Regions from separate parts of the Pseudomonas sp. SG20056 genome, predicted to be linked through region 2. Evidence: predicted binding sites of a transcription regulator. Region 2 holds the regulator's gene; each other region holds the start of a gene.
What was found. Region 2 encodes sigma-54, which starts transcription at its own class of promoters, with help from an activator protein. Its sites were predicted from a motif close to ANTGGCATNNANNTTGCTNT; they were not measured.
Positions count from the first base shown of each region.

Region 1: the regulator sigma-54 is predicted to act here: its motif matches at 2,049-2,068, upstream of RHP75_RS09855 (CmpA/NrtA family ABC transporter substrate-binding protein).
Region 3: the regulator sigma-54 is predicted to act here: its motif matches at 1,620-1,639, upstream of glnA (glutamate--ammonia ligase).

Region 1 covers NZ_CP134499.1:2,044,712-2,047,947, forward strand. The annotation lists gene alaC (alanine transaminase) at 1-8, opposite strand, end outside; gene RHP75_RS09850 (ANTAR domain-containing response regulator) at 148-726, opposite strand; gene RHP75_RS09855 (CmpA/NrtA family ABC transporter substrate-binding protein) at 728-1,924, opposite strand; gene acnB (bifunctional aconitate hydratase 2/2-methylisocitrate dehydratase) at 2,139-3,236, opposite strand, start outside.
Region 2 covers NZ_CP134499.1:834,105-837,340, forward strand. The annotation lists gene hpf (ribosome hibernation-promoting factor, HPF/YfiA family) at 10-318, opposite strand; gene RHP75_RS04015 (RNA polymerase factor sigma-54) at 512-2,026, opposite strand; gene lptB (LPS export ABC transporter ATP-binding protein) at 2,165-2,890, opposite strand; gene lptA (lipopolysaccharide transport periplasmic protein LptA) at 2,893-3,236, opposite strand, start outside.
Region 3 covers NZ_CP134499.1:369,144-372,379, forward strand. The annotation lists gene glnA (glutamate--ammonia ligase) at 121-1,527, opposite strand; gene thiI (tRNA uracil 4-sulfurtransferase ThiI) at 1,854-3,236, shown strand, end outside.

The DNA of each region.
Region 1 (3,236 bases), 1.2 Mb from region 2:
TCAGCCATGCTTTCCTCGGATACGTAAGCGCCCGGAACCGTCCGAGCGACGTTGGCCAGTGCGCTGGCCAGGCGGCGAAGATAAGCGCCGCGCCACCCGGCTGTCCAGCACAGTCAAGCGGCTCTGCGGCATAACAGTGCGATTGGCTTAGCCGCCGAGCATGTCGTGCATGGCGATGATCTGTTCGGCCACCTGCGCGAGCTTCTGCTGACGGCTCATGGCCTGACGGCGCATCAGGGTGTAGGCCTGTTCTTCGTCGCAGCTTTTCATCTTCATCAGCAGGCCCTTGGCCAGTTCGATGCGCTTGCGTTCGGCCAGTTGGGCATCGCGGGCCTGCAGCTGCGCGCGTAGCGCCTGATCGCTCTCGAAGCGGGCCATGGCCACGTCGAGAATCGGCTGCAGACGCTGGGCGTGGATGCCCTCGACGATATAGGCGCTTACGCCGCTCTGAATCGCCTGGCGCATTACGCCGGGGTCGTGCTCGTCGGTGAACATGACAATCGGCCGCGGTTGATCACGGCTGACCAGTACCACCTGTTCCATCACGTCGCGGCTCGGTGATTCGGTGTCGATCAGGATCACGTCAGGCCGAACTGCCTCGACCCGTTCCGGCAGGTCGATGGTCAATCCGGATTCGTCGATGACCTCGAAACCGGCCTCGGTCAGGGCGTTTTTCAGGCGGCCAACCTTCTTTGCGGTGTCGTTGATCAGCAGGATGCGCAGCATATTAACGGCTCTCCTGTTGGGCGCTGAGGGGCGCATCGGCCAGGGCGTGTAGGGCAAAGCTGCGCGCGTAGGCGGCCGGGTCGCTGCCGTCCCAGACCTGGCCGTCGAGCAACTGGCTGCTGCGCATGTCGCTTGGTATATAGATTCCGAGTGCTTCGGCGGCTTGGCGGTAGAGGTCCAGTTGCTGCACCTGGCGAGCAATAGCCAGGTAGTCCGGGTCGTCACGCAGCAGGCCCCAGCGACGGAATTGGGTCATAAACCACATGCCGTCGGACAGGTACGGCTGGTTGACGGCGCCGCCTGCGTGGAAGCGCAGCGGGTGGGCATCCTGCCAGGCATGGCCGAGGCCGTCCTGATACTGGCCGAGAAAGCGCGGCTGGATCGCCGACAGCGGCGCATCGACATACTCGCTACCACTGAGCAGTTGCGCGGTGCTGCGTTGGTTTTCTTCGCTCTCATCGATAAACCGGCTGGCTTCCAGCACCGCCATGATCAACGCACGCGCGCTGTTGGGGTACTGCTCAGCAAACTCACGGGTGCAGCCCAGAACTTTCTCCGGGTGGTCCGGCCAGATGGCCTGGCTAGTTATAAGAGTGCAACCCATCTGCTCATTCACGGCCTGAGCGCACCAGGGTTCGCCGACGCAGAAACCATCGATGCGCATGGCTTTAAGGTGGGCGAGCATCTGCGGTGGCGGTACGACGACGCTGTCCACGTCGCTCAATGGGTGAATGCCTTGGCTGGCCAGCCAGTAATTCAGCCACATGGCGTGGGTGCCGGTGGGGAAGGTCTGGGCGAAGGTCAATTTTGCGCCAGGCTGGTGCGCGCGTTGCGCCAATGCGCTGCCAGTGCTCACGCCATCTGCTTGCAAGGCGGGCGACAGGTTGATGCTTTGGCCGTTTTGGTTCAACCCCATCAGCACCGCCATATCTGTGGCTGGTGCGCCGCCCAGGCCGAGCTGCACGCCATAAATCAGGCCGTAGAGGCTATGCGCTGCATCGAGTTCGCCGCACAGCAATTTGTCGCGCAGTGTGGCCCAGGAGGCCTGGCGCTGCAGGTTGAGGGTCAGCCCATGCTTCTCGGCGAAGCCCTGGGTGGCGGCCACGATGACCGATGCGGCGTCTGTGAGGGCCATAAAGCCGATATTCAGTACCGGTTTTTCCGGTGTATCGCTGCGGCTGATGTCGTGCTCATTCATGGTGCGTTTCCTGTGCCCACACAAAAAGGTGCCGTACCAAACGCTGACTTCAGTCCGCGATCAGAACGACACCATTGTCTATTTCGGCCATTTCCGCCGTTGGAAAGGTCTAATGGCTTAAGCCAAAGCAAGGCATATGCCATCTGTCTGCGGGTTTTACGGCGGGAAAGAAAAAGCCCCGCACTAGGCGGGGCTTTCTTGTTGCGGGTAACGCTTAGACCTGAACAGCAGGGATCTGGGCGTTTGCAGCAGCTTCACGGAACTCGGCGATCTGGTCGAAGCTCAGGTAGCGGTAAACGTCCGCAGCCATGGTGTCGATTTTCTTCGCGTAGTCCATGTACTCCTCAACAGTCGGCAGTTTACCGGTGATTGCTGCAACAGCCGCCAGCTCGGCCGAAGCCAGGTAGACGTTGGCGCCATCGCCCAGACGGTTGGGGAAGTTACGGGTGGAAGTCGAAACTACGGTGGAGTTCGCCTCAACGCGTGCCTGGTTACCCATGCACAGCGAGCAGCCCGGCATTTCCATGCGCGCGCCGGCTTTGCCGTAGATGCCGTAGTAGCCTTCTTCGGTCAGCTGATGCTGGTCCATCTTGGTCGGCGGCGACAGCCACAGGCGGGTCGGCAGGGTGCCTTCGACTTTTTCCAGCAACTTACCAGCCGCGCGGAAGTGACCGATGTTGGTCATGCACGAACCGATAAACACTTCGTCGATCTTCTCGCCCTGAACGCTGGACAGCAGACGAGCATCGTCCGGGTCGTTCGGTGCGCATAGAACCGGCTCGTTGATGTCGGCCAGGTCGATTTCGATGATTTCGGCGTACTCGGCGTCCTTGTCGGCTTCCATCAGCTTCGGATCGGCCAACCAGGCTTCCATCGCTTGAGCGCGACGTTCCATGGTGCGCGCATCGCCGTAGCCTTCGCTGATCATCCAGCGCAGCAGGGTGATGTTCGAACGCAGGTACTCGGCAATCGCCTTTTCCGGCAGCTTGATGGTGCAACCAGCGGCGGAACGCTCGGCAGAGGCGTCGGACAGCTCGAAAGCCTGTTCAACGGTCAGCTCGTCCAGACCTTCGATCTCGAGGATGCGGCCGGAGAAGATGTTCTTCTTGCCTTTCTTCTCGACGGTCAGCAGACCTTTCTGGATGGCCACGTAAGGGATGGCATGCACCAGGTCACGCAGGGTAATGCCCGGTTGCAGTTTGCCCTTGAAGCGCACCAGTACCGACTCCGGCATGTCCAGCGGCATTACGCCAGTGGCAGCGGCGAAGGCAACCAGGCCCGAACCGGCCGGGAAGGAGATGCCGATCGGGAA
Region 2 (3,236 bases):
TAGACGATGTCAGCGGGCCATAGCGCCCTGTTGACGTTCGAGCTGTTTTTCCTTGTGTTTGATGAGTTGTCGGTCGAGTTTATCAGTCAGTAGATCGATGGCTGCGTACATGTCTTCATGCTCGGCATTGGCGACCACTTCGCCGCCAGCAATGTGCAGGGTCGCTTCGATTTTCTGTTTGAGTTTCTCGACCTCCATGGTGACTTGTACATTGGTGATCTTGTCGAAGTGGCGCTCCAATCGGCCGAGTTTTTCGGCGATGTAGTCGCGCAGGGCGTCGGTCACATCCAGCTGGTGTCCACTGATGTTGACTTGCATACCGCTTTCTCCTTGTTGCCGTGTGTAAGAGGCAGGCGAGAGGCCTGCCGCCGGAACACTGTGGCGTGGAAGACTCTGACAAAACGAGCCTGGCACGGTCGCTGATTGCTTGTTGGCAGTATGGCTGCTTTTGCGAAAAGGCGAGGCCTGGGCGTGTTCTATGTGATTCGTTGTCTTCCTTCTTCGTGCCGCCTTAGATCAATCGTTTGCGCTCACTGGAAGGCGCTATTCCGAGGGATTCACGGTACTTGGCGACCGTGCGGCGAGCGACTTGAATGCCCTGTGCCTCCAGTAAACCAGCGATCTTGCTGTCACTCAACGGCTTTTTCGCATTTTCCGCGGCGACCAGTTTTTTGATGATGGCGCGGATTGCCGTGGACGAGCATTCGCCGCCCTCGGAGGTGCTGACGTGGCTGGAGAAGAAGTATTTCAGCTCGTAAATGCCACGCGGGGTGTGCATGAATTTCTGCGTGGTCACCCGCGAGATGGTCGATTCGTGCATGCCCACGGCTTCGGCAATATCGTGCAGCACCAGGGGTTTCATCGCCTCATCGCCGTAATCGAGGAAGCCACGCTGATGTTCGACGATCTGCGTGGCGACCTTCATCAGGGTTTCGTTGCGGCTTTGCAGGCTTTTGATAAACCAGCGCGCTTCTTGCAGCTGGTTACGCATAAAGGTGTTATCGGCGCTGGAATCGGCGCGCTTCACAAAACCGGCGTATTGCGCGTTGACGCGCAGGCGCGGCATGGCTTCCTGATTGAGTTCCACCAGCCAGCGTTCGTTGTGTTTGCGCACGATGACATCGGGCACCACGTATTCCGGCTCGCTGGATTCGATCTGCGAGCCAGGGCGCGGGTTGAGGCTTTGAATCAGGTCGATAACCTGGCGCAGCTCGTCTTCCTTGAGCTTCATACGGCGCATTAGCTGGCTGTAGTCGCGGCTACCGAGCAGGTCGAGGTAGTCGCTGGCCAGGCGCTGGGCTTCACTCAGCCATGGGGTTTTCGCCGGCAGCTGACGGAGCTGCAGAAGCAGGCACTCGCCCAAGTTGCGCGCTGCGATACCGGTGGGCTCGAATTGCTGGATGCGGTGTAAAACGGCTTCGACTTCGTCGAGCTCAATATCCAGTTCCGGGTCGAAGGCCTCGACCACTTCTTCCAGAGTTTCTTCCAGATAGCCCTGTTCGTTGATGCAGTCGATCAGGGTGACGCCGATCAGGCGATCCTTGTCTGACATGGGGGCCAGGTTTAGCTGCCAAAGCAGATGGCTTTGCAGGCTCTCGCCGCTGGAGGTGCGGGTGGTGAAATCCCACTCGTCATCATCGTTGGTGCTGCTGGGCAGACTGCTGGCGCTGGTCTGGTAGATATCTTCCCAGGCGGTATCGACGGGCAGCTCATTGGGAATGCGTTCGCCCCAGTCGCCTTCTTCCAGGTTGTCCACGGTCTGCGTGGCTTCCTGGTAGTTGGTTTCCTGATAGGGCGCTTCGGGCTGTTCGCTGGGGCTGGCGCTTTCTGCGCCATCGGCCATGGGGTCCGAATTGTCGAAGTCATCGCCATCTTCCTGGCGTTCGAGCATCGGGTTGGACTCCAACGCCTCCTGGATCTCTTGTTGCAGATCCAGGGTAGACAGTTGGAGCAGGCGGATGGCCTGTTGCAGCTGCGGTGTCATCGTCAGCTGCTGGCCCATTCTCAGGACTAGCGATGGTTTCATTGCAGACCTTATTTACCGGCGTCTGTGCGCAATCCACTACAGGGCGTTTTCAAAAAGCGCCACTAGGAAGCAAATTATATGCCTGACTTTAAGGGTTTTGCCTAGCCTTGGCTGCAGTCGGCTTGAGAAAAGCTGCGGTTACAGCCGGAACTCATGCCCCAGATACACTTCTTTGACTGTTTGGTTGGCCAGAATGGCCTCGGCATCACCCTCTGCGATCAGCTGGCCATCGCTGACGATATAGGCGGTCTCGCAGATATCCAGGGTCTCGCGCACGTTGTGGTCGGTGATCAATACACCGATACCCTTGGCCTTGAGGTGATGGATGATCTGCTTGATATCGCCCACGGAAATCGGGTCTACGCCGGCGAAGGGCTCGTCGAGCAGGATGAACTTAGGGTTGGTCGCCAGGGCGCGGGCAATTTCCACGCGGCGGCGCTCACCACCGGACAGGCTCATGCCGAGGTTGTCGCGAATATGGCTGATATGGAATTCCTGCAGCAGGCCTTCAAGTTCCTTGCGACGAGCAGCGCCGTCCAGGTCCTTGCGGGTTTCCAGGATGGCCATGATGTTGTCGGCCACGCTGAGCTTGCGGAAAATCGAGGCTTCCTGCGGCAGGTAGCCAATGCCGGCGCGAGCGCGGCCATGCATGGGCTGATGACTGACGTCGAGATCATCGATCATCACTCGACCCTGATCAGCCTGTACCAGGCCGACGATCATGTAGAAACAGGTGGTCTTGCCAGCGCCGTTGGGGCCAAGCAAGCCGACAATCTGCCCGCTGTCGATGCTCAGGCTGACGTCGCGCACGACCTGGCGGCCTTTGTAACTCTTGGCCAGGTGTTGGGCTTTTAATGTGGCCATTATTACTGCGCCTGCTGGTCGGCTGGTTTGTTCTTCGGCTGGATCACCATATCGATGCGCGGGCGTGGCGCAGTGACATTGGTGCCTGTAGCGCGGCCGGCGTTGACGATCTGGCGCTGGGTGTCATAGACGATTTTCTCGCCTTCGAAGGTATTGCCTTCCTGGATCACCTTGGCCTGATCGATCAGGACCACGCGCTCGTTGGCCATAAAGTACTGGATAGTCAGGCCATAGGCCTTGACGATCTGCTTGTCGGCTGACGGCAGTTGTTCGTAATAGGCCGGCTTACCAACGGAGGTAAATACCTCGACATCGCCCTGGGAATTCTGGGTAATGGTCACGGTGT
Region 3 (3,236 bases), 460 kb from region 2:
CAAGCGTGTTGATGGCTGGGCGTGTACCAGCGCAGAAAACTGCGGGGTGAAAGGTGGCTTGTGCCAGGCGCCAGACGCAAAAAGGCCACCCGAAGGTGGCCTCTTGTCTTGCGTGCGGGATTAGACGCTGTAGTACAGGTCGTATTCCAGCGGGTGTACGAAGGTGCGTACTTTGATTTCTTCTTCGGACTTCAGCTCGATGTAGGCATCGATGAAGTCGTCGGAGAACACGCCGCCTTTGGTCAGGAACGCACGGCCCTTGTCCAGCTCTTCCAGGGCTTCTTTCAGGCTGCCGCACACTTGTGGGATCAGCTTGCCTTCTTCTGGCGGCAGGTCGTACAGGTTCTTGTCGGCAGCATCGCCAGGGTGGATCTTGTTCTGGATACCGTCGATACCGGCCATCAGCAGTGCAGCGAAGGCCAGGTATGGGTTGGCAGCCGGATCCGGGAAGCGTGCTTCGATACGGCGAGCTTTCGGGCTGGAAACGTATGGAATACGGATCGAAGCCGAACGGTTACGCGCCGAGTAAGCCAGCATTACCGGAGCTTCGAAACCTGGGACCAGACGCTTGTAGGAGTTGGTCGACGGGTTGGTGAAGCCGTTCAGGGCCTTACCGTGCTTGATGATGCCGCCGATGAAGTACAGAGCGGTATCGGACAGGCCGGCATAGCCTTCGCCGGAGAAGGTGTTCTTGCCATCTTTGGAGATGGACATGTGTACGTGCATACCCGAACCGTTGTCACCGTACAGTGGCTTCGGCATGAAGGTCGCGGTTTTGCCATAGGCATCGGCCACGTTGTGTACGCAGTACTTCAGGGTCTGAACTTCGTCAGCCTTGGCCACCAGGGTGTTGAACTTCACACCGATTTCGTTCTGGCCGGCAGTCGCCACTTCGTGGTGGTGAACTTCGATGACCAGGCCCATTTCTTCCATGGCATTACACATGGCAGTACGGATTTCGTGGTCGTGGTCGCACGGCGGAACTGGGAAGTAGCCACCTTTAACGGCTGGGCGATGGCCCTTGTTGCCGCCTTCGATGTCAGCGTCGGTGTTCCAGGAGCCTTGTTCGGAGTAGATCTTGAACATGGAGCCGGAGATGTCGGACTTGAACTTCACTTCGTCGAAGATGAAGAACTCAGGCTCTGGGCCGACGAATACGGTGTCGCCGATGCCGGTGGTTTTCAGGAACTCTTCAGCGCGCTTGGCGATCGAGCGTGGGTCACGGTCGTAGCCCTGCATGGTGCTTGGCTCGATGATGTCGCACACGATGATCAGGGTTGGTTCTTCGGTGAACGGATCCAGTACGGCGGTTTCGTCAACCGGCAGCAGGATCATGTCGGAGGCTTCGATGCCTTTCCAGCCGTGGATGGAGGAGCCGTCGAACATTTTGCCGACTTCGAAGAATTCGTCGTCCAGCGCATCGCGTGCCGGCATGGTCACGTGGTGCTGTTTGCCCTTGGTGTCGGTGAAGCGCAGGTCAACCCACTTCACGTCGTGTTCTTTAATAAGTTGAATCGACTTCGACATGCTGTCCTCCAGGTGGATAAGGCTCGAATTGTGAGCCCTCAATAGTACGGTACGGCCGCGGCATACTCCGCCAGGGCATCCTGCCTCACAAGGGAGCAAATTGCATGCCAGTGCACAGGAATGGGTGTAAGCCCTGAAACTCAGGGCTGGCGGGGGCTGCGTGGCGCTGCTCGGGAAATATTTGCACTGTTATGGGGCGCTTCATTTGTGGCTCGCTCTTAAATGGTGCGCGTTTTAAGCGGGTGAGGATTTTTGATCAAAGCGTGAGCAATTTCCGCTATAATCCGCGCCCCTGTTTTTTCGCGGCCTCGGCACCCCCTGTTTTCATGAAACTGATCGTTAAAGTCTTCCCGGAAATCACCATTAAAAGTCGGCCGGTGCGTAAGCACTTTATCCGGCAGCTGGCGAAGAACATTCGTTCGGTATTGCGTGAGTTCGATCCACAGCTGCAGGTCAGCGGTGTGTGGGACAACCTGGAAGTCGAAACCCAGATCAGTGAGCCGAAAACCCTGCAGGCGATGATCGAGCGCTTGAGTTGCACGCCGGGCATCACCCATTTCCTGCAAGTCGATGAATACCCATTGGGTGATTTCGACGATGTGCTGGAGAAGTGCAAGCTGCACTTCGCCGATCAGCTGCCAGGAAAGATCTTCGCAGTGCGCTGCAAGCGTGCCGGCAAACACTCGTTCAGCTCCATGGATGTCGAGCGCTATGTCGGCAGCCAGTTGCGCCAGCAGTGCGGTGCGGCCGGCATCTCGCTGAAAGATCCCGACGTTATTGTGCGTATGGAAATCCGCGACCAGCGCTTATTCGTTATTCACCACCAGCACGAAGGCCTGGGCGGTTATCCGCTGGGCTCGCTGGAGCAGACCCTGGTGCTGATGAGCGGCGGTTTCGACTCTACCGTCGCCGCCTACCAGATGATGCGCCGCGGTCTGGTCACTCACTTCTGCTTCTTTAATCTAGGTGGCCGCGCCCACGAGCTGGGCGTGATGGAAGTGGCGCATTACCTCTGGCAGAAATTCGGCAGCTCGCAGCGCGTACTGTTTATCAGCGTGCCGTTTGAGGAAGTGCTGGGCGAGATTCTCGGCAAGGTCGACAACAGCCAGATGGGCGTCATCCTCAAGCGCATGATGCTGCGTGCCTCCACGCGCATGGCCGAGCGCCTGCAGATTGATGCGCTGGTCACCGGTGAGGCGATTTCTCAGGTGTCGAGCCAGACCCTGCCGAACCTCGCGGTGATCGACTCGGCCACCGATATGCTGGTGCTGCGTCCGCTGCTCGCCAGTCATAAGCAGGACATCATCGACACCGCCACGCGCATCGGCACCGCCGAGTTCGCCAAGCACATGCCGGAATACTGCGGGGTGATTTCGGTCAACCCGACCACCAAGGCGAAGAAGCTGCGCATTGAGCACGAGGAAAGCCAGTTCGACATGGCCATTCTCGAGCGCGCCCTGGAACGTGCGACCTTGCTGCCGATCGATAAAGTGATCGACGAGCTGGGCAAGGACGTGCAGATCGAGGAAGTCAGCGAAGCGCTGGCCAGCCATGTGATCATCGATATTCGTCACCCCGATGCTGCCGAGGACGAGCCGCTCGCCCTGCCCGGCGTCGAGGTCATGGCGCTGCCCTTCTATGCCCTGAACAGCAAGTTCAAAGAGCTGGATGAGGCGCGCCAGTACCTGTTGTATTGCGATAAAGGTGTG